Regions from separate parts of the Streptomyces sp. NBC_00726 genome, predicted to be linked through region 4. Evidence: riboswitches for the same ligand, from Rfam matches in the RefSeq annotation. Region 4 holds a riboswitch; each other region holds the start of a gene.
The links. Region 4 has a riboswitch for thiamine pyrophosphate ahead of OG338_RS22840 (thiamine ABC transporter substrate binding subunit). Riboswitches for the same ligand answer to the same signal wherever they lie in the genome.

Region 1 (7,817 bases), 1.8 Mb from region 4:
TGAGTCCGTCGACGGTGCGTCCCAGGGTTCCCTAAGGGATCGATCAGGGGAGGACAAGGGCTTCCCGGGGTCCGGAGGCCGCCTTTCGCCTCTAGCATCGAAGCAAGGAACTCACAGAGACGAGGTAAGGACGATGGCCGTGCGGGAGATATTCGCTGGGATGCCCTGGTGGGTGAAGTGGATCGCGGTGCCCGTGATCGCGATCGTCGTGTTCGGCGGTCTGATCGCCAGCCTGGTCGCGTTCGTGGTCGGTCTGCTCTTCAAGATCCTGATCTTCGTGATCCTGGTCGGCGGGCTCGTTTTCGTCGTACGGAAGTTCCTGTCGTCGTCCTCCGGGAACGGCTGGTGACCGCACGCCCGACGGGGGATTAGCCCAGCTGAGCTAAGGGAAAGGTGAATCGGCTCCCGGTCACAGGGCGGCCGATACAGTGGCACTCCTCTGCCATCACCTGGGAAAACACCGTAAGTCGCCACCCCGACCAGTGGTTTGTGCGGGATCCGGTCTCCGGACCCCCAGGTCTGCGGCAGACCTGTGGGGGCGGCCCCCACGGGCGGGCTGACCGCCCGTCACCACGCCTGGGGGTGACCGTTGACCACGGCATCGAGTACGGCTGTTCCGACGCTCATCGGGTCGGTGCAGCGGGCGCTGAGGCTGCTGGAGGCTGTGGGTACCCATCGCGACGGGGCCCCGGCCAAACAGCTCGCGAGGGAAGCGGGGCTTCCCCTTCCCACCGCGTACCACCTGCTGCGGACCCTGACCCATGAGGGATATCTGCGCCGGGAGAACGGCGTCTTCCGCTTCGGCGCCGCCGCCGAACGGCTGATGGGTGACCGCGCCGCCCAGAACCGCCGCAGTGTCCTGGCCCGTTCGCTGGGCCGCTGGCGGGACATCGTCGGAGCCCCGGTGTACTGCGCCATCTACCGCGAGGGCGAGATCGAGCTCCTCGCCGTGGCGGACACCCCCGAGCGGCCGGCCGTCGACGAGTGGGCGGCGTTCCGCGAGACCGGGCATGCGCACGCGATCGGTCAGTGTCTGCTGAGCCGGCTGGACGAGAAGGCCCGCGAGGACCACCTGGACCGGCACCCGGTGCGCCCGCTGACCCGGTATTCGGTGCGCGACCGTGCGGCGTTCCTCACCCGGCTGCGGTCGCTGGAGCGTACGGAGCCCGTCATCGAGCGACAGGAGTACGCGCTCGGGACCGTCTGCGCGGCCATCCCCATCACGGCCGGATTCACCGCCGCCGCGATGGCCATTTCAGTACCCCTCCACGAGGAGGATCGGTTGCTGCCCGCAGTCGAACGGCTACGCGGTGAAGTGTCTAGCCTCTTGCGTTCGTTCGTGTTCTCTATCAGTATCTGAAAAATCACTCCTTGTGATCTGCTATCGCGTGCACCACGATGGCGTCAATAGGGCCATGGGGGATCATTCCTGGCCAGATTCATCTACTGCGGGGTTGAACGATGCGCGAGTCGGTTCAAGCTGAGGTCATGATGAGCTTCCTCGTCTCCGAGGAGCTCTCATTCCGTATCCCGGTGGAGCTCCGGTACGAAGTGTGCGATCCGTACGCGATCCGGATGACCTTCCATCTGCCCGGCGACGCCCCCGTCACCTGGGCCTTCGGCCGTGAGCTGCTGCTCGACGGCCTCAACAGCCCCAGTGGTGACGGCGATGTGCATATCGCGCCGACCGAGCCCGAGGGGCTGTGCGATGTCCACATCCGGCTACAGGTGGGCGCCGACCGTGCGCTCTTCCGGGCGGGCACGGCACCTCTTGTCGCCTTCCTCGACCGTACGGACAAGCTGGTACCGCTCGGGCAGGAGTGCACGCTGGGTGACTTCGACGGCAATTTGGAGGAGGCGCTGGGGCGCATTCTGGCCGAAGAGCAGAACGCGGGCTGAAGCGGTCCACGGCCCGGGGAGCCGTCGTGCCACTCGAACACGACACCTGCCGATCGGGTGAATCACGCTGTGTGTTCCGGTCACGACCTCGCCCGCCGTCGCCGGCCCCTGCCGCTCCGCACGGGTGCCGAAGCCCCGGCTTCCGCGCCGACCCCCGTGCGGTCCGCGGTGACGACCAGCGCCGCGAGCGCGGTCGTCACCGGCACGGAGGCGACCAGTCCGATCGAGCCCACGAGGGTGCGCACGATCTCCTCCGCCACCAGCTCGCTGTTGGCGACCGTCCCCACACTGCTCTGCGCGACCGTGAACAGCAGCAGGAGGGGCAGCGCGGCGCCCGCATAGGCGAGCACCAGGGTGTTGACCACGGAGGCGATGTGATCGCGGCCGATTCTGATCCCTGCCCGGTAGAGCTGCTTCGCACTCATGGTGGGGTTCGCCTGGCGCAGCTCCCAGACCGCCGAGGTCTGGGTGACCGTGACGTCGTCGAGCACGCCCAGAGAACCGATGATGACGCCGGCCAGCAGCAGTCCGCTCATGTCGATGTGCGGATACAGGCCGTGGATCAGGCCGGTGTTGTCGTCGGTGTTCCCGCTCAGGCTCGCCCAGCCGATGAAGAGCGAGCCGAGCAGCCCGATCAGGAGCAGTGAGATCAGGGTGCCGATGACGGCGACGGAGGTGCGGGCGGTCAACCCGTGGCAGATGTAGAGCGCGATCAGCATGATCGCACCGGCCCCGACGACCGCCACCAGCAGTGGATTCGAGCCCTGAAGTATGGCCGGAAGGATGAACAGGGTCAGGACGGCGAACGACAGTGCGAGCGCCACCAGGGCCATGACCCCGCGCATCCTGCCCACGAGCACCACCGCGAGGGCGAAGATCCCGGCCAGCAGCATCAGCGGGAACTTCCGGTTCACGTCCGTCACGGAGTACTGGAGGTCATGGGGTGCGTCGGGAGCGTACGCCACCACCACCCCCTGGCCCTCCCGCAACTGCCTCGGGGCGTCCGGCTGGACGACCTCGACGAACCGGCGCCCCGAGTCGGGGCCGGTGGTGACCTCGACGGTGGCCTTCTCGCAGAGTCCGCCGGAAACCGGCCGGTCCTCGGAGGGTTGGGTCTCGCCGCTGACGGGAAGCTGGGCGGCGTTCACGTCCTTGCAGTCGACCTTGACGACGCTCACCACCTTTCCCTGCTGGGTCTGCCGGTCGAAACCGACACCGGTCCGTTCGTGCGCCGGCGCACCATTCGGCCAGAGCGCCACGAGACCGACGAGTACGGCGGTCGCGAAGGGGATCAGCACGGCGGCGATCACCTTGCGCAGATGGGCGGAGACGGGTGCGGCCGGGCCATGGCTGTGCGTGTGCTGATGGCCCTGCGGTTCTGGGTCGCGATGAGGGGGCGTCACCGGCCGATCATCGCAAGAAGGGAGGGGCCCTCTGTTCAGCTCGCCCGTCCGGGGGCTAGCGTGGTGGCACCTTTGCACACGCGGGAGCTCGGAGCACCGGGCTGAGAGGGCGCTGACCGCCGTACGACCGTACGGGACGCTGCGCCGACCGCCGAACCTGTTACCGGGTAATGCCGGCGTAGGGAGTAGGTCTCATGACCACATCGGACACACGCACGCCTGCCTCCGACCAGAGCGACGAGGCCGGGAAGTCCATCGGCTGGCACAAGGGATACGTCCAGGGCCCGCGCCCCGACATCCGGGTGCCGGTCCGCCAGGTGCACCTGACCAACGGCAAGGACGTGACGCTGTACGACACGTCCGGGCCGTACACCGACCCCGCGGCCGGGACCGACGTCCGGCGCGGACTCGCACCGCTCCGGGAGAACTGGGTCATCGCCCGCAGTGACACCGAGGAGTACGCGGGCCGCCCCGCCCGCCCCGAGGACGACGGGCTCAAGCACACCTCGCCGCGGGGTGGGCTGCGCAACCTGGACGCGGTGTTCCCCGGCCGGCCGCGCCGCCCGCGGCGGAGCCGGGACGGCCGTCCCGTCACCCAGCTCGCGTACGCCCGCAGGGGCGAGATCACCCCGGAGATGGAGTACGTCGCCATCCGCGAGAACGTGCCGGCGGAGGTGGTGCGCGAGGAGATCGCGGCCGGCCGTGCGGTGCTGCCCGCCAACGTCAACCACCCGGAGACCGAGCCGATGATCATCGGGAAGCGGTTCCTGGTGAAGGTCAATGCCAACATCGGCAACTCCGCGGTGACGTCCTCCATCGAGGAGGAGGTGGACAAGATGACGTGGGCGACCCGGTGGGGCGCGGACACGGTCATGGACCTTTCCACCGGCCGCAACATCCACACCACCCGTGAGTGGGTTCTTCGCAATTCACCCGTACCGATCGGAACCGTGCCCCTCTACCAGGCCCTTGAGAAGGTCGACGGGCGGGCGGAGGAACTGACCTGGGAGATCTACAAGGACACCGTCATCGAGCAGGCCGAGCAGGGCGTGGACTACATGACGGTGCACGCCGGCGTACGCCTGCCGTACGTGCCGCTGACCGCCCGGCGCAAGACCGGCATCGTCTCGCGGGGCGGCTCGATCATGGCGGCGTGGTGCCTGGCGCACCACAAGGAGTCGTTCCTGTACGAGCACTTCGAGGAGCTCTGCGAGATCCTCGCCGCGTACGACGTGACGTATTCGCTGGGCGACGGGCTGCGCCCGGGGTCGATCGCGGACGCCAACGACGAGGCCCAGTTCGCCGAGCTGCGCACGCTCGGTGAACTGAACACAGTTGCCAAGCGGTTCGGCGTGCAGACGATGATCGAGGGCCCGGGGCATGTCCCGATGCACAAGATCAAGGAGAACATCGACCTTCAGCAGGAGATCTGCGAGGAGGCGCCGTTCTACACGCTCGGCCCGCTGACCACCGACATCGCGCCGGCGTACGACCACATCACCTCGGGTATCGGCGCCGCGATGATCGCCTGGTGGGGGACGGCGATGCTCTGTTACGTGACGCCCAAGGAGCACCTGGGGCTGCCGAACCGGGACGATGTGAAGACCGGGGTCATCACGTACAAGATCGCGGCGCACGCCGCCGACCTGGCCAAGGGGCATCCGGGGGCGCAGGAGTGGGACGACGCGCTGTCGGACGCCCGGTTCGAATTCCGCTGGGAGGACCAGTTCAACCTGGCGCTCGACCCGGACACGGCACGGGAGTTCCACGACGAGACGCTGCCGGCCGAGCCCGCGAAGACGGCGCACTTCTGCTCGATGTGCGGTCCGAAGTTCTGTTCGATGAAGATCAGCCACAGCATCACCGAGCAGTTCGGCGGCGCGGACGGTGCGGAGGCGACGGCCGAGGAGATCGCCGAGGGGATGCTCGGCAAGTCGCGTGAATTCGCGGCGGGCGGGAACCGGGTCTATCTGCCGCTGGCCGACTGACCTGGGACGGGACCGGCCGCGCACGGCTCCGGCGCCTTCCGCCGGAGCCGTGGCGGTCAGTCCGGTTCGTGCTCGGGACCGCCGAAGTCGGGGCTGGTGAAGTCCGGGCTGCTGTACGTGGGGCGGGGCGCCGCCGCCGGGCCCTCGTCCGGGCCTGCGAAGTCGGGCCTGCTGTAGCCGATCTTGGGGAGGCGGCCCGCCGGGCGGTACGGGGCGGGGACCGCGGGTCCGGCGGGCTCGGTGAGGGCGTCGCGCAGGAAGGGCACGATGCCCCGCTCCAGCAGCGCCTGTCGCCAGGCGTCCTTGGCGAGGGCCACGTCGTCGGGCAGTCGCTCGTGGGCTTCCCGGGCCGGCAGGGACGTCGAGCCGTTGCGCAGGGCGGCGATGAGCAGGCCGATGGCGGCGATGAAGATGGCGGCGGCCGTGACGGCGGCGAAGAACCAGCCGGCGTCCACCATGGGGCCTGCGAAGGCCGGTGGTGGCTCCAGCATCTTCAGGAGGTAGCCGACCAGCAGGAATATGGTCGCCGCCGTACCCGCCAGCATGGGCGCCAAAACGGTGACGACCGCTCCTATGCCGGCGCCCGACTGACCGAGGCCGTCCGGCGCCGTGCCGGAAGCCGTGTCCCGGGTGGCGGCGCGTGCTTCGTCACGAGCCTTCACGTACTGCTCGTACTCGGCTGCGGCCGTGGCGGTGATCAGGGCGACGGCGGTCAGCGCCATGGTGCGCAGCTGGGCGGCGCTGAGGCGTTCGCCGACGGCGGCCAGCTCCGGTCGTTCGTGTGCGTGACGCAGTGCGTCGTCGAGGAGCCGTTCGTACTCGGGCCGGTCCTCGGTCAGCAGGTGCGGAGCGCTGTTCATCTGCATCCCCCGATGCTCCGTCGGGCCTGTGTGCCCGCTGGGTCCGGGCAGTTCGGGCGGAAACGGAGGAGAGCCTGCTACTGATAGGCCGATGGTAGAGCGCGCACAGCGCGGGGTGACAGAGGGTTTCCGGAAATAGCCCCTGCACTCGGCGTGGTCAGCTCGGGATGCGTCTTCCCCGCAGGGCGTCAGTCATGCAGGGGGAGTTGGACGACCAGTAGCTTTCCGGCCATGGTCACCCCGCCGTCCATAGCGATGGCGAGCCCCTCCGCGTACACATGCGGTCCGTCGACCTGAGGCCCGGCACCGTCCTCGCCGTCCTCGGAGCCGACCTCGCCGGTCAGGTACGGGATGGGGCTGTGACCATGGACGACGCGCCGGCCGCCGTACGCCGTCATCAGCTCCTGGACGGCCTGGGCGCCCGAGTCGTCGCGGAAGGCGAACCGCTTGGTGAGCTTGCGGAACAGGTCCCAGCACTCGTCGGCGTCGTTGCGCGTGAGGATGGCGTGGACCGTGTCGTTGACGTCCTCGATGGTGGAGCCGTAGTCGAGGTACGCCGTCGTGTCCGAGTGCATCAGGAGGTGCCCGTCCTCCTCGACCACGGCGTCGAGCCGGGACATCCACTGGAGGTGGACGTCCTGAAGGCGCTCCATGTCCGTCTTCTGCCCGCCGTTGAGCAGCCAGGCCGCCTGGAAGGTGGCCGTGCCCGCGCCGGAGTTCACCGGGGTGTCGCCGAACCGCTTGGCGCCGATGAGCAGCAGCTCGTGGTTGCCCATCAGGGCCTTGCAGTAGCCGCCGGCGGCCGCGGCCTCGGCGGAGAGCCGCATGACGAGGTCGATGACGCCGATGCCGTCGGGGCCCCGGTCCGTGAAGTCGCCGAGGAACCAGAGGCGCGCGTTGCCCGCCGCCCAGCGGCCTTCGGAATCGATGAGGCCCTGCTCCGCGAGGGCGGCGAGCAGCTCGTCCAGGTAGCCGTGGACGTCACCGACCACGTAGAGGGGGCCGAGGCCGGGGTCGGCGGAGGGACGCGGTTCGGGCACGGGCTGCACCTGGGCGGGTTTGTCGACGCTGATGACGGGAAGGTCGCGCGCCGTCGGGGTGTACCCCTCCGGCGTCTCGCCCTCGGGGAAGGCGTTCCCCGGGTGCGGCGACGCGGGCGGTGCGGGGGACTGCGCATAGGGCGGTACGCGGAAGTCGCGCAACGTCGCCGTCCGCACCACGGGTTCCTGACCGGCCCCCTGTGTCATCGACCCCTCCACACCACCGTCGCGCCGCCGTACACCTGACGGGCCCTGCTGGTCGGGTTGGTCCGCGGTGTCGTCCGCCCATCATAGGAATGCAGATCGTGCTCTGGGACGCACCAGGGGTGGTGAATCCTTCCGCATGCCAGGTTCGTCGGTCGATTGGTCCTGATTGGGATGATCAGTCCCCTGCCGGGGAACGCGGCGCACTGACCGTGGTGCGGGGTGGGCGGCGTTGCGAGGATGTCCGGACGATGAGCTCCGTCGGCACCACCCGTTCCACCGGACCGTCCTGGTCGACTCCCTCGATGGCGTCGATGAGCAGCTGGACGACGGCCGTGCCGATCCTCCGCGGCTTCAGCGAGAGCGTCGTGATGGGCGGCTCGGTCGTCGCGTACACCGTGGATTCGCTGCAGCAGACCAGGA
Region 2 (7,817 bases), 3.7 Mb from region 4:
GAAGCCGGTGAAGGCGAGGAGGCGCCAGCGCAGCCGCGCCTTGTACTGCAACAGCACTTCGCCGAGCAGCCACAGCGCGACGACACCGAACGCGATGTAGAGGACCGTCCAGCCCATGCCCGCCCCCTTCTACGGCCACCGCCCCGGGTGGTGGCGGGTACGGCCGGTCACGACTGCTTGTGCAGTCCGAGATTCTCGTAGATCTCAAGCGTCGCAGTCGAGTTGTTCAGCGTGATGAAGTGCAGTCCGGGCACACCCTCGGAGAGCAGCTTCGCGCTGAACCGCGTTGCGAAGTCGATGCCAATGGAGCGTACAGCGGCGGGGTCGTCCTTGGCGGCGAGGATGCGCTCTTTCAGCCCGTCGGGCAGCTTCGCGTCGCTGAGCTGGGAGAACCGTTCCAATTGCCGGACGTTGGTGACCGGCATGACCTCGGGGATGATCGGGGTCTCGCAACCCGCCGCGACCACCCGGTCACGCATCCGGAGATATGCCTCGGGATCGAAGAACATCTGCGTGATCGCGTAGTCGGCGCCGGCGCGGCACTTGTCCACGAAGTGGCGGACGTCGGTGTCCCAGTCCTCCGAGCGCGGGTGCCGCTCGGGGAAGGCCGCGACGCCCACGCAGAAGTCGCCGGCCTCCTTGATCAGCCGGACCAGGTCGGCCGCGTACTTCACGCCCCGCGGGTGCTCGACCCAGGGGCCCATCGGGTCGCCCGGCGGGTCGCCGCGCAGGGCGAGGATGTTCCGGATGCCGACGTCCGCGAACTGGCCGACCATGTTGCGCAGTTCGGCGATCGAGTGGTCGACGGCCGTGAGGTGCGCGACCGGGGTGAGCGTGGACTCGGCGGCGATGTCCTGGGTGGCCTTCACCGTGCCGGAGCGGGTGGAGCCACCGGCTCCGTACGTCACCGAGACGAAGCTCGGCGCGACGGCCTCGACCCGGCGCAGCGCGTTCCACAGGTTGCGCTCGCCCTTCTCGGTCTTGGGCGCCCAGAACTCGAACGAGTACGAGGTCGCGCCGGACGCGAGCATCTCACGCACGGTGCGTGCGTGATCTGTCCTGGTGGAAGGTGTGCCAAGGGCCATACGGGCAGGTTAACCAGGGCGGGGCGGGCCCCCAACCGAACCGGAGTCATTTGCCGGAATTGACCGATTCTTGTCCACCCTTCGGACAGATTCGTCCCAGACCGGCCCCGGACGGGTCCCGGGCCGCCGCTCCGGCGGCACCCGTCCCGGGTCAGGCTCCGGCGCGCTCGCGGACCCGTCGCGCCAGCTCAGCGGCGGCGGCACCCGGGTCGGACGCCTCGGTCAGGGCCCGTACGACGACGATCCGGCGGGCCCCGGCGTCCAGCACCTGGTCGAGATTGTCCGCGTCGATGCCCCCGATGGCGAACCAGGGACGGGCCGGGGCGAGCGAGGCGGCGTAGCGCACGAGGTCCAGGCCGGGGGCGTGACGGCCGGGCTTGGTGGGAGTGGGCCAGCAGGGGCCGGTGCAGAAGTAGTCCACGCCGGGCTCGGCGACGGCGGCGTCGACCTCGGCCTCGGCGTGCGTGGAGCGGCCGATGACCGGCTCGGCGCCGATGATCGCGCGGGCCGCGGGCACCGGCAGGTCGCCCTGGCCCAGGTGCAGCACGTCGGCGCCGATGGCGTGGGCCACGTCGGCCCGGTCGTTGACGGCGAGGAGCTTGCCGTGCCGCTTGCAGGCGTCCGCGAAAACCGCGAGGTGGCCGAGCTCCTCGCCGGCCTCCATGCCCTTGTCGCGGAGCTGGACGATGTCCACCCCGCCGGCGAGGACCGCGTCGAGGAAGCCGGGCAGATCGCCCTGACGCCTGCGCGCGTCCGTGCACAGGTAGAGCCGGGCGTCGGACAGCTGTGCGCGAGGCGTGGACATGGTGCGGTTCCCCCCGGGGAAGACGGTGACGGCGGATCAGAGTACGGCGCGGGGAAGCGGGCCGCCCGCTCGCGCGGTGCGGCCCGCTTCCCGGTCGGTCAGACGGCGAGCGCCTGGGCGCGGCGCTTCACCTCCGTGCCGCGATTCTCACTCAGCGCCTGCGCGGGCGTGCCCGGCAGGGACGGGTCGGGGGTGAAGAGCCATTCGAGCATTTCCTCGTCGGAATACCCGTCGTCCTTCAGGAGGGTCAGGGTCCCGGAGAGGCCCTTGACCACCTTGTCGCCGTCGATGAAGGCGGCGGGCACCTGGAGCGCCCGGTTCTCCCCACGGCGTACGGCGATGAGCTGGCCCTCCTTGACCAGCTGCCGCACACGCGTCACCTCGACGTCGAGCATTTCCGCGATGTCGGGCAGGTGGAGCCAGGCGGGGACGAGTGCATCGGTCTTTGCGTCAATCTGGGTCACGGGACAAGCCTGCCATCCCGGACTGACAGCCGAAACCCGGACTCGGCCCTTCAGGTCCACGCCGCCGGGACAGGCCCTACGGCAGGACCGCCGCCTTCAGCGGTACGGAGGGGTCCGCCGCCCGGTCCGCGTCGAGCCGCGCCCCCGCCTCGATGAGCCGGCGCCCCTGGGCCAGGTCGCGCGGGCGGCTCACCGCGAGCACCGCGACCAGGGCACCGTCGCGCAGCCAGCACACCGACCAGGCGGGCTCCGCCGGGTCGCCGCGCCACAGCAGGGTGTCCGCGTCCGCGTGGTGCCCGGCGTACTGCACGAACCGGCCGAACTGCTCGGACCAGAAGTAGGGCACGGGGTCGTACGGCGGGATGCCGGCGCCCTCCGCCGCGATGTGGGCGGCGGCGGTCCTGGGCCCCTGGAGGGCGTTGTCCCAGTGGTGGACGACCAGGCGGGTGCCGTAGCGGGCCGAAGGGAAGGAAGCGCAGTCGCCGACCGCGTACACATCGGGGAGCGAGGTGCGCAGCGCCGCGTCGGCGGTCACCGAGCCCTCGGGCCCCAGCGCGATGCCGGAGCCGGCGAGCCAGCCGGTGGCGGGGCGGGCGCCGATGCCGACGACGACAGCTCCGGCCGCGATGGTGCGCCCGTCGGCGAGGACCACCGTGCCGGGCCCGACGCGGGCGACCCGGGCGCCGGTGAGGAGCCGGGCGCCGTTCTCCGCGTACCAGGCGGCCATCGGGGCGGCGACCTCGGCGGGCAGGGCGCCGGCCAGCGGGCGGTCCGCGGCCTCCACGACGGTGACCTCGCAGCCGGCGGCACGGGCGGCGGTGGCGAACTCGGCGCCGATCCAGCCGGCGCCGACGACCACGACGGGATGCCCGGCCTCCAGGACGGGGCGCAGCCGGGCCGCGTCGTCCAGGGTGCGCAGCAGATGGACGCCGGGGACCCCGGCGGAGCCGGGCAGGGCGACGGGTTCGGCGCCGGTGGCGAGGACCAGGACGTCGTAGCGGACCGGGCCCTCGGAGGTGTCCAGTTCGTGGTCGCCCGCGCGGACCCCGGTGACCTCGCAGCCCAGGCGCAGGGCGATGTCCAGCGCCTCGAAGTCGATGTCGAAGGCGGACTCCTCGGCCTTGCCGAGCAGCACCGCCTTGGACAGCGGGGGCCGGTCGTAGGGCTGGTGGGGTTCGGCTCCGATCAGCGTGACGGGGCCGGTGAAGCCCTGTTCCCGCAGGGCGACGGCGGTCTGCACGCCCGCCATGCCCGCGCCCGCGACGACGACCCGGCGTTCCGTCCGCTCTGCCCGCTGCTGCTCGCTCACCCGTCCACCTTACGTAGCTGACGAGACGTCAGGAAGGGGCGGGCCCCGGCGGCGGCATCGGGGCGGGGTTTAGGGTGGCCACCGTAAGACACGCGGGAGCCCGGGCGTACCGGGCTGAGAGGGAGGCTGGCGGCCTCCGACCGTACGAACCTGATCCGGGTCATGCCGGCGAAGGGAGGGGCTGGACGCCCATGCGCACCCATCCCACCGAAGGGTCCGACGTCCTCGTCATCGGGGGCGGCATCATCGGTCTGGTGACCGCCTGGCGGGCCGCGCGGCGCGGTCTGGCCGTCGCGCTCGCCGACCCCGAGCCGGGTGGCGGGGCGGCCCGGGTCGCGGCCGGGATGCTGGCCGCCGTCACCGAACTGCACTACGGCGAGGAGACCCTGCTCGGGCTCAACCTCGCGTCCGCCCGGCGCTATCCGTCGTTCACGGCCGAGCTGGAGGAGGCGAGCGGGCAGGACATCGGCTTCCGCGCCTGCGGCACCCTGGCCGTCGCGCTGGACGCGGACGACCGCGCCCATCTGCGCGAGCTCCACGAGCTGCAACGCCGCTCGGGCCTGGAGTCGGAGTGGCTGACCGGGCGCGAGTGCCGCCGCCTGGAACCGATGCTCGCCCCGGGCGTGCGCGGCGGTCTCCGGGTGGACGGCGACCACCAGGTCGACCCGCGCCGCCTCGCCGCCGCGCTGCTCACCGCCTGCGAGCGGGCCGGAGTGGTCTTCCACCGCCGCCGCGCCGGCCGCCTCTCGGTGGTCGCGGACCGGGCCGTGGGCGCCGTGCTCGACAACGGTACGGAGGTGGCCGCCGGCCAGGTCGTGCTCGCCGGGGGCAGCCTCAGCGGGCGGCTCGCCGGGGTCCCCGCCCACGCCCTGCCTCCGGTGCGCCCGGTCAAGGGCCAGGTGCTGCGCCTCACCGTGCCCCCGGCGTACGCCCCCTTCCTCTCGCGCACCGTGCGCGCGGTGGTCCGGGGCAGCCACATCTATCTCGTACCGCGTGAGAACGGTGAGCTGGTCGTCGGCGCCACCACCGAGGAGATGGGCTGGGACACCACCGTCACGGCGGGCGGGGTCTACGAGCTGCTGCGCGACGCGCATGAGCTGGTGCCCGGCATCACCGAGCTGCCGCTGACCGAGACCCGCGCCGGACTGCGCCCCGCGTCCCCCGACAACGCCCCGCTGCTCGGCCGCACCGCGCTGCCCGGCCTCCACCTCGCCACCGGCCACGGCCGCAACGGCGTGCTGCTCACCCCCGTCACCGGGGACGCCATGGCGTCGCTGCTGGCCGACGGCGAGCTGCCCGAGGCGGTCCGTCCCTTCTCCCCCGGCCGGTTCGCCCCGGTCCCCGCACCCCAGGAGCAGCCCGCATGACCGAGCCCACCCCGCTCACCGTGTCCGTGAACGGCGCCCCGGCCGCCGTCGCGCCGGGCACCACCCTGGACGCCCTCGTCGCGACGCTGACCGACGCGACGGCGGGGGTGGCCGCCGCGCTCAACGAGACCGTGGTGCCGCGCGGCCAGTGGCCCGCCGCCGCGCTCGCCGACGGCGACCGGGTCGAGGTCCTGACCGCAGTCCAGGGAGGCTGACGATGTCCGACGACCTGTTCACCCTGGGCGGCACTGACTTCACCTCGCGGCTGATCATGGGCACGGGCGGGGCGCCCAGCCTGGACGTGCTGGAGCGGTCGCTGATCGCGTCCGGCACCGAGCTGACCACCGTCGCGATGCGCCGCCTCGACCCGACCGTGCAGGGCTCGGTGCTCTCCGTACTGCGGAAGCTGTCCATCCGGGTGCTGCCGAACACCGCCGGCTGCTACACCGCCGGGGAGGCCGTGCTCACCGCCCGGCTGGCCCGTGAGGCGCTGGGCACGGACTGGGTGAAGCTGGAGGTGGTGGCCGACGAGCGGACGCTGCTGCCCGACCCGGTCGAGCTGCTGGACGCCGCCGAGATCCTGGTGGACGACGGATTCACGGTGCTGCCGTACACCAACGACGACCCGGTCCTGGCCCGGAAGCTGGAGGACGTGGGGTGCGCGGCGGTCATGCCGCTCGGCTCCCCCATCGGCTCGGGCCTGGGCATCCGCAACCCGCACAACTTCCAGCTGATCACCGAGCGGGCCGGGGTGCCGGTGATCCTGGACGCCGGTGCCGGGACCGCCTCGGACGCGGCGCTCGCGATGGAGCTGGGCTGCTCGGCGGTGATGCTCGCCTCGGCGGTGACCCGGGCCCAGGAGCCGGAGCTGATGGCCGCCGCGATGCGGCACGCGGTGGAGGGCGGGCGGCTCGCGCACCGGGCCGGGCGCATCCCACGCCGCCACTTCGCGGAGGCGTCCTCGCCGGCGGCCGGGCGGGCGGTGCTCGATCCGGAGCGGCCGGCTTTCTGACACGCGCCTGTCACGGCTCGGCTTCAGTCCTGCGCCGGGTTCGCCCCACCGCGGCGGGCCTGTCCGTGGCGGCTCGTAGACTCGCATGGTGGATACGACCCTCCAGGACCCCCTCGTCGGGCAGCTGCTCGACGGCCGCTACCGCGTCGATGCCCGCATCGCCGTGGGCGGCATGGCCACGGTCTACCGGGCCATGGACATGCGGCTCGACCGGGTGCTCGCCCTCAAGGTGATGCACCCGGCGCTGGCGACCGACGCCTCGTTCGTCGAGCGCTTCATCCGCGAGGCCAAGTCGGTGGCCCATCTCGCCCACCCCAATGTGGTCGGGGTCTTCGACCAGGGCGCCCAGGGGCAGTACGTCTACCTGGCGATGGAGTACGTCGCCGGCTGCACGCTGCGCGATGTGCTGAGCGAGCGCGGCGCGCTCCGGCCCCGGGCGGCGCTGGACATCCTGGAATCGATCCTCGCCGCCCTCGGCGCGGCGCACCGGGCGGGCTTCGTGCACCGCGACATGAAGCCGGAGAACGTGCTGATCGGGGACGACGGCCGGGTCAAGGTCGCCGACTTCGGCCTGGTCCGGGCCGTGGACACGGTGACGAACACCACCGGGACGATCCTCGGCACCGTCTCGTATCTGGCCCCGGAGCAGATCGAGCACGGCACGGCGGACACCCGCGCCGACGTGTACGCCTGCGGGGTCGTGCTGTACGAGATGCTGACCGGCGACAAGCCGCGGGACGGGGAGTCCCCCGCCCAGGTCATCTACCAGCACCTGCACGAGGACGTGCCGCCCCCGTCCGCCGTCGTCCCCGGTCTCGCGCCCGAGCTGGACGCGCTGGTGGCGAGCGCCACCGCCCGGGACCCGGAGGCCCGCCCGTTCGACGCGGTGGCGCTGCTCGCCGGGGCCCGCCGGACGCGCGCCGCCCTCACGGACGCGCAGCTCGACGCCGTACCGCCGCAGGCCCTGCCGGAGCCCGGCCCGGACGCCGGGTCGGCCGGGTCCGACGCGCGGACGACGGTGATCCCCCGGGTCCTGCCCCAGGACCAGGGCACCGCCCACCACACCAGCCGGCTGGAGATGCCGCCGCCCCCGCCTCCGCGGCAGCCGCGCCGGACCGGGCCGCTCGGCGGCGCCCGGCGCGGGCTGATCGCGGCGGTCCTGGCAGTCCTCGTCGTCCTGGGCGTCGGCGGCGGCATCTGGTACATCAACTCCGGGCAGTTCACGAAGGTCCCCTCGCTGCTGGGGCAGACCGAGAAGACGGCCGAGGAGCGGCTGTCCGGTGCCGGCCTGGAGCTGAAGGGCGTGGAGCGGGCCTTCAGCGACACCGTCGACCGGGGCAAGGTCATCAGCAGCAGTCCCGAGTCCGGCGCCCGGATCAGGGGCAACGGCTCGGTGTCGCTCGTCGTCTCGCGCGGCCCCGAGATCATCCAGGTGCCCGATGTCGCGGGCGACCGGCTCTCCGACGCCAGGCAGCGGCTGAAGAAGGCGGGCCTGCTCCCGGGCATGGTCACCAAGGAGTTCAGCGAGGACGTGGCGGCCGGCGAGGTGCTGCGTACGGAGCCCGCCGCCGGCACCGACCGCCACCCGGACTCGGCGGTCGCGATCGTCGTCTCCCAGGGCAGCCCCGTCGACGTCCCCGATGTCACCGGGCTCTCCGTCGACGACGCCACCGACGCGCTGGCCGACGAGGGCCTGAAGGTGAAGGTGAAGCCCGGCCGGGTGCACTCGCCGGAGGACGAGGGCGACGTCGCCGTCCAGTCACCGGAGGAGGGCG
Region 3 (7,817 bases), 1.1 Mb from region 4:
GTCTCCGAGGACGCGCCGCTCGACTCCATGAGCGTGTGTGGGGAGATCCCCTCGGAGAAGCAGATGCAGTGCGCGCCGACGGGAACGGCCAGGATGCCCTGACGGCCGGGGCCGGCACCGTCGGTCCCGGCCCCGCCCCTCCCCGCCCCGGCGAAGGGTGAGTCAGCGCGCCCCGCGCAGCCGCAGCGGGGCGTACACCCCGAGCGCCACGAGGAACGCCACCCCGTACGCCAGGTCCGCCCCGTGCAGCGCCTCGGCCACCGGGCCCACGTACAGGCCGGTGCTCATGAACGGCACCGCCGCCGCGAAGGCCACGGCGAACGCGGCGAGCGAGGGCCACCACGGGCGCGGGCGGGCGTGTTCGGCCGCGAGGTCGACGGGGGCGCCGCGCCGGGACCGGGCGCGGGCCAGCCAGTCCACGGACACGATCGCCACGAAGCCGGGGATCCAGTAGCCGACGAGGAGCAGCACGTTCTGGAAGCGGGCGGTCGTGTCCGCCGCGTGCATCCACAGCACCAGCGGGAACCCCAGGGCGGCGGCGAGCGCCGCGGCCACCGGGCGCGGCACACGTACGCCCATGGTCTGCAACGCCAGCGAACCGCTGTAGTCGTTCATCGCGTTGCTGCACAGCGCGGCCAGCGCCACCGCGAGCAGCCCGAACGCGCCGAGCGCGCCCCCGCCGAGCAGCGAGTCGATGCCGCGCGCGGTCTGGTCCGTGAAGACCGACGCGCCCCACAGCCCGATCGTCTGGACCGCCACGAAGGAGGCGCTGATCCCGCCCAGCGTGCACCAGAACATGCGCGTCCGAGATGTCTCGCGCGGCAGATAGCGGCTGAAGTCGCTCGCGTACGGCGCCCAGGACAGTGCCAGGCTCAGGGCGATGGTGCAGGTCAGGACGAACGCGCCGGCCCGGTCCGCGCCGTGCACGGCCGAGGTGGTCACCGGGTCCACCCCGCGCAGGAGCTTCGCGGCGAGCACGGCGAATGCGGCGGCCAGGGCGAACGTCATCACGGTCTGGAGCCGGTGGATGACCTCGTAACCCAGCACCCCGAGCGCACCCTGTGCGGCCATCATGACCAGGACGCCCAGCCAGAACGGCCAGCCGCACAGCTGCGCCAGCGCGTCCCCGCCGAACAGGCCGATCAGGGCGTCCCAGGCGATGGACGACAGCCACTGCAAGGCGCCCGGCAGTACGACCCCCGGACCGAACGCCAGGCGGGCGAGCGGTAGTTGACCGGACCCGGTGCGGCTGCCCCAGGTGCCCAGATACGCGGTCGGCGCGGCGCCGACGAGGGTGCCGAGTACGACGGCGGCGAGCGCGGTCGCGAAGTCCAGGCCGAGCGCGATGCCGACGGTGCCGGTGAAGACGCCGGTCATGGTCAGGTTGGGCGCGAACCAGACGGTGAACAGCCGGCCCGCCCGGCCGTAGCGGCGGTCCTCGGGGACCGGGGCTATCCCGTTCGCCTCGATGCGCAGATCGCCGGGGGCGGTGGGCATGCGCCCGCCGAAGGCGGCGCGCTCGTCCCGGGCATACGGCAACGACATGAAGACATCCCTCCGCCAGTGCTAACTGGTTCAGGTTCGACGGGTGTGATCTCAGCCCCGTGCGGGGCACCCCGTGTCCGGTGTGGCGGCCAGAATAGCGCCGGCCCGTTCGATGGCGTCGCAGGGGTCAGCTGAAGAGCTTCGTCACGAACGCGTGGAGGTTGTCGACCGTGCGCGCGATCTGCTCCTCCGTGGTCAGGCTCTCCTTGAACCGGGCCCCGGAATCCACCTTCTTCCTGCCGCGCACGTACAGCGAGCAGGCCAGGTCGGTGCACATGTACAGGCCGACCGAATTGCCGTCACGCCCGGCGGGGCCGGTCTTGCGGGCGGTCATCAGGGAGACCCCGCTGCCCGGGTGCGTGGTCAGGCAGAGCGAGCACATGCTGCGGTGCAGGAAGCCGCGCTGCTGCGACGGGAAGCGCAGCGAGATCCCGGCGGTCCTGCCCTCGTGCTCGGTGACGATGTAGCTGCGTCCCGGCGCGGACAGGTCGCGCCAGCCGAGGAAGTCGAGGTCGTCCCACGGCAGTTCCTCGAAATCGCGGGGGAGCGGCAGACGCTTGGCCTCCCCCTTGGAGCAATTCACGAACGATGAGCGGATGTCCTGCTCGGTCAGGGCCTTCATGACCACGAAGCTAACCCTGCCTATGGGTCCTAGGCAAACCATTAATTCACTTAGGGGCCCACCTGGGGCTTCTCGGTCGCGAGGGGGAGCCGGTGCACGGGCGGATGCGGGATGCCGAGGTCCGGGCGCCAGGTCGCGAGGATCTGCGCCGACGGGTCGAAGAGCGGCGACGGGAGCGCGTCGAGCGGGGTCCACTCCCAGACGCTGATCAGATGCGGCTCGGTCACCCGGGCCGCGCCGGTGTCCACCCGCACCAGGGCGGCCATCGTCACACGGTTGATCCCGCCGAGGGCGTCGTGCAGCATCGCGAAGACGGTGACCTCGTCCTCGGGGACCGTCAGCCCGGTCTCCTCGCGCAGCTCCCGCACGGCGGCCGCCGCGACGGACTCCGGCACCGGGTCGACCTTGCCGCCGGGCAGCTCCCAGGTGCCGCTGTGGTGCCGGCCGAGCAGGATCCGGCCCTGCGCGTCCTGCACGATCACCCCGACCCCCAGCGCGGCCTGGGCCTTGGGCGGCCGGGTGTTACGGGACGGGGCGAGGGGGTTATCGGTGGTCATGGTGCTCCTTCGAAGGGGGTGCCGAGCCTACGGGGATGCCGCGTCCGCCCCCGCGTTCACACCGCCAGCCGCAGCGAGGTCTCCGAGACGCCGAGCCGTACGCTCTGCCCCCACGTCAGCTCCAGCGCGTCCGCCTCCATCCCGTCGCCGAACACCACCACCCGGTCCGACTCCACGGTGAGCCGCAGCCCCTGCCCGGGCCCCAGCTCGCCCGCGACGAACGACGTGCCGGTCGACGGCGAGGGCCACGCCTCCCGGACGAACCAGAGCAGCCGGGGGTCGGCGGGCCCGGGCAGCGGCAGGGTGCTGTGGCGCTCCTGCCAGAGCGAGCGCAGCCAGCCGGTCGCCCCGGTGCCGGTGCCGACCAGGACGCCGGAGGACGCCTGCGGCTCGGCGGGGGCGTCCGCCGTGTCGGGGCCCAGCCGGTAGCGGGCCGTCTGGTGGCCGGGCGGGCCCAGGTAGACCTCGTTCAGGGCGAGCAGCCGCTGGGTGTCGTCGGCCACCGCCTCCACCATCGTCAGCGCGTCGGCCCGGCCGCCCGGCGCCACGGCCGCCCGCATCAGCGCCGCCGCGTCGGCCGGCCGGTGGCGCACCAGGACGCCGGGGTTGCGGCCCGGATCGGTGTCGATGCCGATGACCGGCTGGCCGGAGAGGTACTTCGCGGCGTTGGCGACCAGGCCGTCCTGCCCGACGACCACCACCACGTCCTCGGGCGCGAACAGGAACCGGTCCAGGTCGGCCCGCTCCACCCGGCAGTGTCGCCAGGTGAGCGGAACGGCCGCCGCCACATCCGCCAGGGCCTGCCGGGTCCGCTCGTGCCGCCGGGCCACCTCATCGATGGACCGGCCCCGCGCGGCCAGGAGGAACGCGGCCTGGCCGTGCGTGCCGTGGCGGGCCAGCAGCTCCTCGTACTCCGTGGTGCGGTGGACGAGGACCGCCCGCGGGGCGAGGCTCATGCCCCGGCCGCCGGCCGGCCCAGCTTGCTGAGCAGGCCCGTGAGCACGTCGGGCGACAGGGTGAGGCTGTCGATGTGCGGCAGGTTCTCGGCGAGCCGGGTGGCCGCCAGCGCGTGCAGTGTCGCGGCCTCCACCTCGCCGTGTGCCCGCAGCCAGGCCGCCTGGGCCTCGGCGCGCGCCGCGCCCACCTGCCGGGCCGCCTCCGCCTCGGCCCCCGCGAGCCGCACCGTGCGGGCGGCCTCCGCCTCGGCGCGCACCCCGTCGGCGGCGGCGCTCTCCTCGGCCTCGCGGCGGGCGTTGGTGCCGCGCTGCTCGACCAGCTGTTCCTCGCGCCGGGCCAGCTCGATCTGACTGGCCAGCTCGTTCTCGGCGATGGTCCGCTCGCGCTCGACGGCCACGGCGCGCCGTTCGTACGTGGCCCGGTCGGCCTCCTGCTGGATCTGCTCGCGGGCGGGGGTGCGCAGGGCGCGCTCCACCTCGGCCTCGGGGCGGATGGCGACGACGCGGACGGCGACCACGTCGATGCCGGTGGCGGGGAGCCTCGGCTCGTCGGCGAGACCGGCGGCGACCCGTTCGCGGACGGCGGCGACCCCGTCGACCAGGGCGCCGGCCAGCGGGGTGCGGGCCAGCACGTCCAGGGTGTGCTGCTGGGCGGTCTCGGTGAGCAGGGTGGCGATCTGTTCGAGGGGGGCGCCGCGCCAGGCGCCGGTGTCCGGGTCGACGGAGAAGTCGAGGCGGGCGGCCGCCTCGGCCGGGTCGCTGATCCGGTAGGTGACGGTGGCCTGGACCGTGACGTCCTGGAAGTCCGAGGTGCGTGCGTGGAAGGCCATGGCCAGCTCGCGGTCGTTGACCGGCACCTCGGAGAGCGCGGCGCTCAGCGAGCGGTACCAGAAGCTCAGTCCGGCCCCGTCGTGGGCGAGCTCGCCGCGCTTGTGGTGGCGGATGTGCGCGGTGGGCGCCGAGCGGAGATGGCGCCAGCCGAAGCGGCGGGTGATGTCGGCCATGGGAACCCCCTGAAGTCGTTTTCGTCATGGCGACGATAAGCGGAATCCCGCCTTATCGTCAAGAGGACGAATAAAGGAGTCCCGGATACGCGAACGGCCGGTGACTTCTCGGAAGTCACCGGCCGGCCGGGTGCGCGCCGCCCCCGTCCCCACGGTGCGGCGCGAGCGGGCCGCCGTCATCCGCTCGGACGACGGCCCACGTCTGTCAGGACCCGGACGCCGGGGCGCCCAGGCCGAGTGCGGGAAGGATCGCGGCCGCCACGAAGCGGACCAGGTAGCTCTCGTCCGCGTGGGCCCCCGCCAGCATCGGACGGGCCCGCATCACACCGAGCAGCTGCGCGGAGACGAACTCCACCGCCCGGTTGTCCGGCGCCACCTCGCCGCGCTCCACCCCGCGCCGTACCAGCGCGTCGATCGCGGCCAGCTCCGGCAGGATCAGCGACTCGCGCAACGCGCACAGCAGCTCCGGGCTCTGGAGCGCCGCATGGCTCAGCGCCAGCATCAGGGGCGTGTCGCGGCCCGCGCCCTCGCCGATCGCCCGCGCCGCCTCCAGCAGGTCGCCCGCCAGTGAACCGGTGTCGATCTTCCGCAGGGCGCCGCGCCGGGTGCCGTGCAGGGCTGCCACCACCAGCTCGGGCTTCGAGCCCCACTGGCGGTAGAGCGTGGACTTGCCGCACCGGGACCGGGCGGCGACCCCCTCCATCGTCAGCGACTCGTAGCCGTTCTCCCGCAGCATGTCGAGCACGGCGGTGTACAGCTCCTGCGCCCGCTCCGGCGTGATCTTCGAGCGGCGCTGCGCGGGGGTCTGCTCCTGCCCGGTCGGCTGCGGCGACATGTGCCTTCCCTCTCTGCGACTCTGCGACGAGGTCCATCGATACGCCAGTGTACCGATACGCACGTGTACCGATACGCCGCCGTATCGGTACACTGGCGTATCGATAAGGGCGGACGTCCGCCGAAGCGCATCAGCAAAGGGGCACCGGGTGAAGTACACCGGCACCACGCCCGCCGATCGGAAGCCGGACACCTTCGCCCGCCCGCCCCTGGTCCGCGAGCTTCTTCTCGTCGTCGGGCTCTTTCTCGTCTACAAGCTCGGCCGCCAGGCCGCGAACGGCCATGTGGACGAGGCGTTCCGCAACGCGGGCCGTGTCTGGGACGTCGAACGCGCCGTGCACCTGCCCGGCGAGGGCGCGGTCCAGGGCCTGCTGCTGCACGACGAGACACTGATCCACCTGGCGAACACCTACTACGCGACCGTGCACTTCCCGGCCACGCTGCTCTTCCTGGTCTGGCTGTACTGGCGCAGCCCCCGCCACTACGTCTGGGCGCGCCGCGTCCTCGCCGCGCTCACCGGCGCCGCGCTCGCCCTGCACCTGCTCTTCCCGCTCGCCCCGCCGCGCCTGCTCGCCGCCACCCACCTCGTGGACACCGGCCAGGTGTACGGACCTTCGGTGTACGGAGCCCAGCCGGCCACGGACTCCATGGCCAACCAGTTCGCCGCGATGCCCTCGCTGCACTTCGGCTGGGCCGTCATGGTCGGCGTCGGCCTGGTCGTCGCCACCCGGTCCCGGTGGCGCCTGCTGTGGCTGCTGCACCCGGCGATCACCCTGTTCGTCATCGTCGGAACCGCCAATCACTACTGGCTCGACTCGATCGTGGTCGCCGCGCTGCTCGCCGTATCGCTCGCCGCGCTCCGCCTCCCGCGCGCCGAACCGGTCCGCCCGCCGCAGCCGTGGCCGTCCGTCGTACGGCAGCGGGAGCACGGAGCCGTGTACGCCACCTCCGGGGCGCACCGGTGAACGCCACCCTGGCCGCCGTCGCGCTCTCCCTGGTCTCCGCAGCCGCCTACGCCACCGCGGCGGTCGCCCAGGCCCGGCTGGCCGGCCGCACCTCGCCCGGCACCGGCACGCTCCGGCTCCTCGGGCGCGGCGCCTGGTGGTGCGCGGTCGGCCTGAACGCGGGCGGCGCGCTGCTGCACGTGGCCGCCCTGAAGTACGGCCCGCTCACCCTGGTCCAGCCGCTCGGCGCGCTGACCCTGGTCGCGGCCGTCCCGCTCGGCGCCCGGGCGGCCGGCCGCCGGGTCACGGTCACCGAGTGGCGCGGCACGCTGCTCACCCTGCTCGGCCTCGGCGCCCTGCTCCTGACGGCGGGCGGCGCCGCCCCGCACGAGACCCTGACCATGACCGAGGCGCTGGCCGTGGGCGCCGGAACCATGGCGCTGGTCGCCGGCCTCAGCCGCCCGGGCGCCCGCCCCGGGCTGCGGCACGCGGCGGCCTCCGGCATCACGTCCGGCGTCGCGTCGGCGCTCACCCAGACCCTGACCGTCGCGGTGACCGACCACACCGGACCGCTGCTCAGCGCGCGCCTGGTGGTCGTCGCCGTGCTGGTCTCCGCCTTCGCGATGGGCGGGCTGCTGCTCTCCCAGACCGCCTACCGGGGCGGGCTCGGGGCCCCGCTCGCCGTCGTCACCCTCGCCAACCCGGTCGCCGCCGCGGCGATCGGCCTGGCGCTGCTGGGGGAGCGGTTCCAGGGCGGACCGGCCGGTCTGCTCCCGGCGCTGCTCGGCACGGTGGCGGCGGTCCGGGGTGTGATCCTGCTGACCCGCGCCCAGGCACAGACCGCGCCCGCGGTGGCCGGTGCCGCGCCGGCCGCCCCGTCGCGGGTGGTCATCAGCAGCCCCCGCGTCGCCCGCCGCGAGCAGCGCCGCCGGGTCGGCGCGGGACGCCGCTGAATCCGTACGCCGTACGCGGCACGGGGCGCGCTCATGTCGGCTGCGGGTAGTCCTCCAGCGCCCGGGTGATCCACCCGATCCAGAAGTTCTCCAGGTCGATGCCGCCCCGCAGTACCAGATGCCGCAGCCGGTCCCCGGGGGTGTCGCGCTCCGGCGGGAAGTCCCGGACCTCGATCTCCCGGTACTCCGCGAGCTGCCGCCGGTGCAGTTCCAGATGGCGGCGCAGCTCCGCGTCGAGGCCGGGCGCCCCGACGACCGCCGCCGCCCGCATCCGCAGCAGCAGCGGATCGCGGACCTGCTTGGGGTCCTCCCGCCGGGCCACCCAGACGGCCAGCGCCTCGCGGCCCGCCGGCAGCACCTCGTACTCCTTCTTCTGCCCCCGGGCCGGCTGCGCGGGCTCCA
Region 4 (7,817 bases):
GTACGGTCCAGGCGTGCACGGCGAGGATCGCGCCGACGGCGGCGAACTGCACGAGCGTGAGCACGGCGGCCGTGGGCAGGGCGAGCAGCTGGGCGGTCTGCCGGTAGATCTCCACCTCCAGTGTGGAGAAGCCGGGACCGCCGAGGATCTGCACGACCCCGAAGGAGGTGAAGGTGAAGAGGAAGACCATCAGCGCGGCGGCGGCCACGGCCGGGGCGAGCGCGGGCAGCGTGACGCGCCGCCAGGCGGTGAACCGGCTCGCGCCCAGCACCCGGGCGGCCTCCTCCTGGCGCGGGTCGAGCTGCGCCCAGAGCCCGCCCACGGTCCGGACGACGACCGCGTAGTTGAAGAAGACGTGCGCCAGCAGGATCGCCCACACGGTGGTGTCGAGCCGTACGCCCCACAGCTCGTCCAGCAGCCCGCCGCGCCCGAGCAGCGCGAGGAAGGCGGTGCCCACGACGACGGTCGGCAGCACGAACGGCACCGTGACCACGGCCCGCAGCACCTGCTTGCCGGGGAAGTCGAACCGGGCGAAGACATACGCGCCGGGCAGCGCGATCAGCAGCGTCAGCGCGGTCGAGGCGAGCGCCTGCCACAGCGTGAACCACAGGACGTCCCGGATCTCCGGCCGGGCCAGCACCTCGCCGAACCTGCCGAACTGCCAGACGCCGTCCGCCTTGAGCCCCCGGCCGACGATCGCGGCGACCGGGTAGGCGAAGAACACGGCGAAGAACACGACGGGCACGGCCATCAGGCCGAGCCGCACCGCGGTCCCGCGCCGGGCCCGGGCGCGTGCGGACCTCCCGCGCGCGCCCGGTCCGCGTACGGGGGTCTTCGCTACTTCACTACGAGCGAGGACCATGACTGGACCCACTGCTCACGGTTCTCGGCGATGGCGTCCGGGGCGACCGTCGCCGGCTTGTCCGCGGTGGCGCCGAACTTCGTGAACAGCTCGGGCACCTTGGCGTCCTTCGCGACCGGGCTGACGAACATGGTGAGCGGCATGTCCTCCTGGTACTTCTTCCCGATCAGGAAGTCCAGCAGGGCCTTGCCGCCCGCCTCGTTCTTCGCGCCGTCCAGCAGACCGGCGAACTCGATCTGGCGGAAGCAGGTGCCGGTGGCGACCCCGGTCGGCGCGGTCTTCGGCTGCGGGTCCGCGTACAGCACCTCGACGGGCGGGCTGGAGGCGTAGCTGACGACGAGCGGGCGGTCGGCCTTGGCCTTCTTGCCGCCGGCCGAGCCGGAGAACTCCTCGTTGTACGCCTGCTCCCAGCCGTCCACGACCTTGACGCCGTTGTCCTTCAGCTTCTTCCAGTAGTCCTGGTAGCCGTCCTCGCCGAAGGTGCCGATGGTGCCGAGGAGGAAGCCGAGGCCGGGCGAGGAGGTCGCGGCGTTCTCGGTGACGAGCAGGTTCTTGTACGCGGGCTTCGCCAGGTCGGCGAAGGTCTTCGGCGGCGCGAGCTTCTTGTCGGCGAAGTACTTCTTGTCGTAGTTGACGCAGATGTCACCGGTGTCGACCGGGGTGACCCGGTGCTTGTCCGCGTCCAGCTGGACATCGGCCGGGACCCGGTCCAGGCCCTTGGCCTCGTACGGGGTGAACAGGCCGTTGTCCAGGGCGCGCGAGAGCAGGGTGTTGTCGACGCCGAAGAACACATCGCCGCGCGGGGAGCCCTTGGTCAGGATCTCCTGGTTCAGCGCGGCACCCGCGTCCCCGCTCTTGAGGACCTTGACGGTGTAGCCGGTCTCCCGGGTGAACTCCTTCAGCACGTCCTTGGAGGCGTTGAAGGAGTCGTGGCTGACCAGGGTGACGGTCTTGGAACCGGAGCCCTTGGCCGAGCCGGAACCGGACGCCGAGTCGTCGGAACTTCCGCAGCCGGCCAGCGCGGTGACGCCGAGCGCGGCTGCGACGGCCGCCACGGCGGCCTTCTGGGTGGTGCTCATGTGTGATTCCTCCTGGAGTGACCAGGAAGAGACGCGGCCCCGCCCGCACACCGGCCGGAGCCGGAAGCGGGCAGGGCGCAACAGCTTGAGTAAGGTCCGAACTTCCTACCCGGAATGACCCGGGCGAGGTTCAGAGGGTCTGCGGCCAACCTGTCCTTGGTGCCGCACTCTCAGCGCTGTGGCGCTCCCCTGTCGGAATATGCAGTTGATTTCGGCCCCAGGCTACACGGCCGTTTTCGGCCGGGTCCCGGGGCCGCTCGTCCTCAGCGCTCGGAGGCCGCCAGCTGCCCGCAGGCGCCGTCGATCTCCTGGCCCCGGGTGTCGCGGACGGTGACCGGCACACCGTGGCTCGCGATGGCCTCCACGAACGCCCGCTCGTCCTCGGGCCGCGAGGCGGTCCACTTGGAGCCGGGCGTCGGGTTCAGCGGGATGAGGTTGACGTGGACCCGCTTGCCCTTGAGGAGGCGGCCCAGCAGGTCGCCGCGCCACGCCTGGTCGTTGATGTCGCGGATCAGGGCGTACTCGATGGAGATGCGGCGGCCTGACTTCTCCGCGTACTCCCACGCGGCGTCCAGCACCTCGCGCACCTTCCACCGGGTGTTGACCGGCACCAGGGTGTCGCGCAGCTCGTCGTCCGGGGCGTGCAGCGAGACCGCGAGGCGGCACTTGAACCCCTCGTCGGCGAACCGCAGCATCGCGGGCACCAGGCCGACGGTGGACACGGTGATCCCGCGCTGCGAGAGGCCGAGACCGTCGGGCTCCGGGTCGGTCAGCCGGCGGATCGCGCCGACGACGCGGTTGTAGTTGGCCAGCGGCTCGCCCATGCCCATGAACACGATGTTGGAGAGCCGGGCGGGGCCGCCGGGGACCTCGCCGTCACGCAGGGCGCGCATGCCGTCCACGATCTGGTGGACGATCTCCGCGGTCGACAGGTTCCGGTCGAGACCGGCTTGCCCGGTCGCGCAGAACGGGCAGTTCATCCCGCAGCCGGCCTGCGAGGAGATGCACATGGTGACCCGCTCCGGGTAGCGCATCAGGACGGACTCGACCAGCGTCCCGTCGTGCAGCTTCCAGAGGGTCTTACGGGTGGTGTCGTCGTCGCAGCTGATGTGCCGGACGACGGACATCAGGTCGGGGAACATCGCCTCGGCGAGCTTGTCCCGCGATCCGGCCGGGATGTTGGTCCACTCGGCCGGGTCGTGCGCGTACCGCGCGAAGTAGTGCTGCGAGAGCTGCTGGGCGCGGAACGGCTTCTCGCCGATCGCGGCGACGGCCTCCCTGCGCTCGGCGGGCGTGAGGTCGGCGAGGTGCCGCGGCGGCTTCTTGGCTCCGCGGGGCGCGACGAAAGTGAGTTCTCCGGGCTTAGGCATGGTTCTTCCAGTGTCGCAGACGGAACGGCGAAGGCCCGCCGCCCTGTGGACGACGGGCCTTCGCGCGGAAAACCGCAGGCCGGAGCCGGTCAGCCGGAGCCGACGAACAGCACGAGCAGCAGCCAGACCACCGGGGCGGTCGGCAGCAGCGAGTCCAGCCGGTCCATGATCCCGCCGTGGCCGGGCAGCAGCGTGCCCATGTCCTTGATCCCGAGGTCCCGCTTGATCATGGACTCGCCCAGGTCGCCCAGGGTGGCGCTGGCCGCGACCGCGAGGCCCAGCAGCAGCCCCTGCCACCAGGAACCGTCGTCGATCAGGAACTGCATGCACAGCGCGCCGGCCACCATGGCGAAGGTGACCGCCCCGAACAGGCCCTCGCGGGTCTTGCCGGGGCTGATGCGCGGAGCCAGCTTGTGCTTGCCGAACCGCCAGCCGACCGCGTACGCCCCCGTGTCGCTGACCACGGTCAGCAGCAGGAAGGTCAGCACCCGCTGCGGCCCGTCGTCGGCGGTCAGGAGCATGGCGACGAAGGTGGCCAGGAAGGGCACGTAGAACGCGGCGAAGATACCCGCCGTGACGTCCCTGAGGTAGTTCTCGGGCGGCTGCGCCATCCGCCACACGAGCACCGCCAGGGCGGTCAGGGCCATGGCGATCCAGGCGCCCTCGGCCCCGCGCGCGTACCCCGCGACGACCATGGCGGCGCCGCCGACGGCGAGCGGCACGAGGGGCGCCTTGATGCCCTTGCGCTCCTCAAGCCGGGAGGTGAGCTCCCAGAGGCCGACCACGACGGCGAGCACGATGACGCCGACGAAGACGGCCTTGACGACGAAGAGCGAGACGACGACCAGGGCGCCGAGCCCCAGGCCGACCCCTATGGCGGCTCCCAGGTCCCGGCCCGCGCGCTTCTTCTGCGGAGGCGGCGGGGGCGTCGGCTCGGTCGGCATGGGCTCCTGCGGCTTCTCGTCGCGGACCAGGGGGCCGCCGCTCAGGCGTCCGGCCCCCTGGTCCCGGTGATCACGGTCTTCAGCGTCTCTACCTGCGTCGGGAACGTCCGGCACGATGGGCATGGGCCGAGTCTGCTGGGCGTCGTGCACATCGTAGGCAGGACCCGCCGCAGCGCCCTGCATCTCCGGCGCGCCCCGGTGGCCGGCGCCCTGCGGAGCGCCCCAGGAAGAGTCGTTCATCAGACTTCGAGCAGCTCGGCTTCCTTGTGCTTCAGCAGCTCGTCCACCTGCGCGACGTACTTCGCGGTGGTGTCGTCGAGCTCCTTCTCGGCACGGCGCACCTCGTCCTCGCCGGACTCCTTGTCCTTGACGAGCTTGTCGAGCGTTTCCTTGGCCTTGCGGCGGACGGCCCGGATCGAGATCTTGGAGTCCTCGGCCTTGGTCTTCGCGACCTTGATGTAGTCGCGGCGGCGCTCCTCGGTCAGCTCGGGGAAGTTGACCCGGATGATATTGCCGTCGTTGCTCGGGTTGACGCCGAGGTCCGAGTCGCGGATGGCCTGCTCGATGTTGCGCAGCGCGGTCTTGTCGAACGGTGTCACGACGGCCATACGGGGCTCGGGCACCGAGAACGAGGCCAGCTGGTTGATCGGGGTCGGCGAGCCGTAGTAGTCGGCGACGATCTTGTTGAACATCGCCGGGTGCGCACGGCCGGTGCGGATCGCGGCGAAGTCCTCTTTCGCCACGACGACGGCCTTCTCCATCTTCTCCTCGGCCTCAAGGAGGGTTTCTTCGATCACCACGTGCTCCTGCGTGTCTTGACCGGGCCCGGCGGGCCCGGCGGGTCCTGCGTCGCGTCCTCACCTGCACGGTGTCCGACCGGCAGGCCGTTGTCCATCTTCCGGGGCGGTCCCGCACCCCTGCCCCACCGGGTCTCCCCGGTGGGCGCGCCGGTGGTCAGGCGCGGGTGTCCTGGTCGCTCACGAGCGTGCCGATCTTCTCACCCTTGACCGCGCGGGCGATATTGCCCGCGGCGGTGAGCTCGAAGACGAGGATCGGCAGCTCGTTGTCACGGCAGAGCGTGATGGCGGTGGCGTCGGCGACCTTGAGGTCGCGGGCGAGCACCTCGCTGTACTCCAGCGCGTCGAACTTGACCGCGGCCGGGTTGGTCTTCGGGTCGGAGTCGTAGACCCCGTCCACGCCGTTCTTCCCCATGAGCAGCGCCTCGGCGTCGATCTCCAGGGCGCGCTGGGCGGCGGTGGTGTCGGTGGAGAAGTAGGGCATGCCCATGCCCGCGCCGAAGATCACGACGCGGCCCTTCTCCAGGTGCCGCACGGCGCGCAGCGGGATGTACGGCTCCGCGACCTGACCCATGGTGATGGCGGTCTGGACGCGGGAGTCGATGCCCTCCTTCTCCAGGAAGTCCTGGAGGGCGAGGCAGTTCATCACGGTGCCGAGCATGCCCATGTAGTCGGAGCGCGCCCGGTCCATGCCCCGCTGCTGGAGCTCGGCGCCGCGGAAGAAGTTGCCGCCGCCGATGACGACCGCGATCTCCGCGCCGTCCCGGACGACGGCCGCGATCTCGCGGGCGATGGCGTGCACGACGTCGGGGTCGACACCGAGGCCCCCGCCACCGGCGAACGCCTCTCCGGACAGCTTCAGCATGAAGCGTCCGCGCACCTTGCCGTCCTCGCGCTTGTCGTCGTCTTTGGCGGCGTCCGCGCCCTTGTTCATGGGTTCTCCTCGTGCACATACGAAGAAGGCCATTGCCGATGGGTCTGGTGTCCCTTGCGGCAATGGCCTCCTCGTCAGATCTGCGGTCGTACGGCGGTGTGCGGCCGTCGACTGCACCAGACCCTACCGGGTCCGCCGTTTTTCGCGGACGGACTCAGATGCCGACCTTGATACGCGTGAAGCGCTTCAGGGTGACACCGGCCTCGTCCAGAACCTTCTGGACCGACTTCTTGTTGTCCAGCGCGTACGGCTGGCCGAGGAGGGTGGCCTCCTTGAAGAAGCCGTTGACGCGACCCTCGACGATCTTCGGGAGGGCGGCCTCGGGCTTGCCCTCGGCGCGGGTGGTCTCCTCGGCGACGCGGCGCTCGGCCTCGACGACCTCGGCCGGGACGTCCTCGCGGGCGAGGTACTTCGGCGCGAAGGCGGCGATGTGCTGGGCGAGGCCCTTGGCCAGGTCGGCGTCGGCCTTGTCCAGCTCGACCATCACACCGATCTGCGGGGGCAGGTCGGGCATGGTGCGGTGCATGTAGACCGAGACGAAGGCACCCTGGAACTGCGCGAAGCGGTCCAGGACGATCTTCTCGCCGAGGTTGGCGTTGGCCTCGTCCACGTACGCCTGGACGGTCTTGCCGGGCTCGATCTCGGAGGCGAGCAGCGCCTCGATGTCGGCCGGGGCGGTCGCGGCGACGTGCGCGGCGAGGGCGTTGGCGACGGCCTGGAACTTGTCGCCCTTGGCGACGAAGTCGGTCTCGCACTTGAGCTCGACCAGAACGCCGGAGGTCTTGTCCTCGGAGACGAGGGAGACGACCGCGCCGTTCTCGGCGGAACGGCCCTCGCGCTTGGCGACGCCCTTCTGGCCCTTGATACGCAGCGCCTCGACGGCGGCGTCGACGTTGCCGTCGGCCTCGTCGAGCGCCTTCTTGCAGTCCATCATGCCGGCGCCGGTGAGCTCGCGGAGCTTCTTGACGTCAGCGGCGGTGTAGTTCGCCATGAGTCTGTGTTCTCTCTCGAAGTCTGAAAGATCTACGGGTGGACGGCGGGGGCGGTGCCAGTGCACCGGCCCCCGCCGTCTTCAGCCGTGACGGGTGTCAGGCCTGCTCGGCGTCCGCGGCCGGGGCCTCGGCCTGCTCGGCGTCGGCGGCGATGGCCTCCGGCTTCGCGTCGGCGGCGGCGTCCTTCTCGGTCTCGACGGAGGACTGGACCTCGGCGTCGGCCTTCTTGTCGCCTTCGAGCAGGTCACGCTCCCACTCGGCGAGGGGCTCGCCGGCGGCCTTCTCGCCCGGCTTCGAGTCGCCGGTGGCGGCGCCGGAGCGGGCGATGAGGCCCTCGGCGACGGCGTCGGCGATCACGCGGGTGAGCAGGGTGACGGAGCGGATCGCGTCGTCGTTGCCCGGAATCTTGTAGTCGACCTCGTCGGGGTCGCAGTTGGTGTCGAGGATCGCGACGACCGGGATGTGGAGCTTGCGCGCCTCACCGACGGCGATGTGCTCCTTCTTGGTGTCGACGACCCAGACGGCGCTCGGCACCTTCTGCATCTCGCGGATACCACCGAGGGTCTTCTCCAGCTTGGCCTTCTCACGGGAGAGGACCAGGAGCTCCTTCTTGGTGAGGCCGGAGGCGGCCACGTCCTCGAAGTCGATGAGCTCCAGCTCCTTCAGGCGCTGGAGGCGCTTGTAGACGGTGGAGAAGTTGGTGAGCATGCCACCGAGCCAGCGCTGGTTGACGTACGGCATGCCGACGCGCGTCGCCTGCTCGGCGATGGCCTCCTGGGCCTGCTTCTTCGTACCCACGAACATGATGGAGCCGCCGTGCGCGACGGTCTCCTTGACGA

Region 1: linked by a shared signal. The riboswitch ahead of thiC (phosphomethylpyrimidine synthase ThiC) and the one ahead of OG338_RS22840 (thiamine ABC transporter substrate binding subunit) in region 4 are both predicted to bind thiamine pyrophosphate.
Region 2: linked by a shared signal. The riboswitch ahead of thiO (glycine oxidase ThiO) and the one ahead of OG338_RS22840 (thiamine ABC transporter substrate binding subunit) in region 4 are both predicted to bind thiamine pyrophosphate.
Region 3: linked by a shared signal. The riboswitch ahead of OG338_RS27550 (purine-cytosine permease family protein) and the one ahead of OG338_RS22840 (thiamine ABC transporter substrate binding subunit) in region 4 are both predicted to bind thiamine pyrophosphate.

The regions. Positions count from the first base shown of each region.
Region 1 is NZ_CP108983.1:3,304,889-3,312,705, forward strand. It holds gene OG338_RS14725 (cupin domain-containing protein) at 1-3, shown strand, start outside; gene OG338_RS14730 (DUF5326 family protein) at 134-349, shown strand; gene OG338_RS14735 (IclR family transcriptional regulator) at 590-1,360, shown strand; gene OG338_RS14740 (SsgA family sporulation/cell division regulator) at 1,462-1,899, shown strand; gene OG338_RS14745 (YibE/F family protein) at 1,980-3,302, opposite strand; TPP riboswitch at 3,373-3,504, shown strand; gene thiC (phosphomethylpyrimidine synthase ThiC) at 3,497-5,290, shown strand; gene OG338_RS14755 (hypothetical protein) at 5,347-6,156, opposite strand; gene OG338_RS14760 (metallophosphoesterase) at 6,339-7,397, opposite strand; gene OG338_RS14765 (LacI family DNA-binding transcriptional regulator) at 7,573-7,817, opposite strand, start outside.
Region 2 is NZ_CP108983.1:1,409,113-1,416,929, forward strand. It holds gene OG338_RS06305 (hypothetical protein) at 1-117, opposite strand, end outside; gene metF (methylenetetrahydrofolate reductase [NAD(P)H]) at 168-1,085, opposite strand; gene thiE (thiamine phosphate synthase) at 1,237-1,890, opposite strand; gene OG338_RS06320 (Rv2175c family DNA-binding protein) at 1,989-2,354, opposite strand; gene OG338_RS06325 (NAD(P)/FAD-dependent oxidoreductase) at 2,431-3,663, opposite strand; TPP riboswitch at 3,746-3,857, shown strand; gene thiO (glycine oxidase ThiO) at 3,855-5,030, shown strand; gene thiS (sulfur carrier protein ThiS) at 5,027-5,245, shown strand; gene OG338_RS06340 (thiazole synthase) at 5,248-6,042, shown strand; gene pknB (Stk1 family PASTA domain-containing Ser/Thr kinase) at 6,131-7,817, shown strand, end outside.
Region 3 is NZ_CP108983.1:6,197,003-6,204,819, forward strand. It holds gene OG338_RS27545 (helix-turn-helix domain-containing protein) at 1-102, shown strand, start outside; gene OG338_RS27550 (purine-cytosine permease family protein) at 163-1,545, opposite strand; TPP riboswitch at 1,536-1,629, opposite strand; gene OG338_RS27555 (FBP domain-containing protein) at 1,673-2,167, opposite strand; gene OG338_RS27560 (NUDIX hydrolase) at 2,218-2,724, opposite strand; gene OG338_RS27565 (hypothetical protein) at 2,781-3,680, opposite strand; gene OG338_RS27570 (SPFH domain-containing protein) at 3,677-4,684, opposite strand; gene OG338_RS27575 (TetR/AcrR family transcriptional regulator) at 4,890-5,519, opposite strand; gene OG338_RS27580 (phosphatase PAP2 family protein) at 5,668-6,483, shown strand; gene OG338_RS27585 (hypothetical protein) at 6,480-7,415, shown strand; gene OG338_RS27590 (PadR family transcriptional regulator) at 7,447-7,817, opposite strand, start outside.
Region 4 is NZ_CP108983.1:5,065,904-5,073,720, reverse strand. It holds gene OG338_RS22845 (ABC transporter permease) at 1-751, opposite strand, end outside; gene OG338_RS22840 (thiamine ABC transporter substrate binding subunit) at 838-1,941, opposite strand; TPP riboswitch at 2,026-2,142, opposite strand; gene rlmN (23S rRNA (adenine(2503)-C(2))-methyltransferase RlmN) at 2,205-3,311, opposite strand; gene OG338_RS22830 (phosphatidate cytidylyltransferase) at 3,401-4,495, opposite strand; gene frr (ribosome recycling factor) at 4,495-5,052, opposite strand; gene pyrH (UMP kinase) at 5,210-5,986, opposite strand; gene tsf (translation elongation factor Ts) at 6,141-6,977, opposite strand; gene rpsB (30S ribosomal protein S2) at 7,075-7,817, opposite strand, start outside.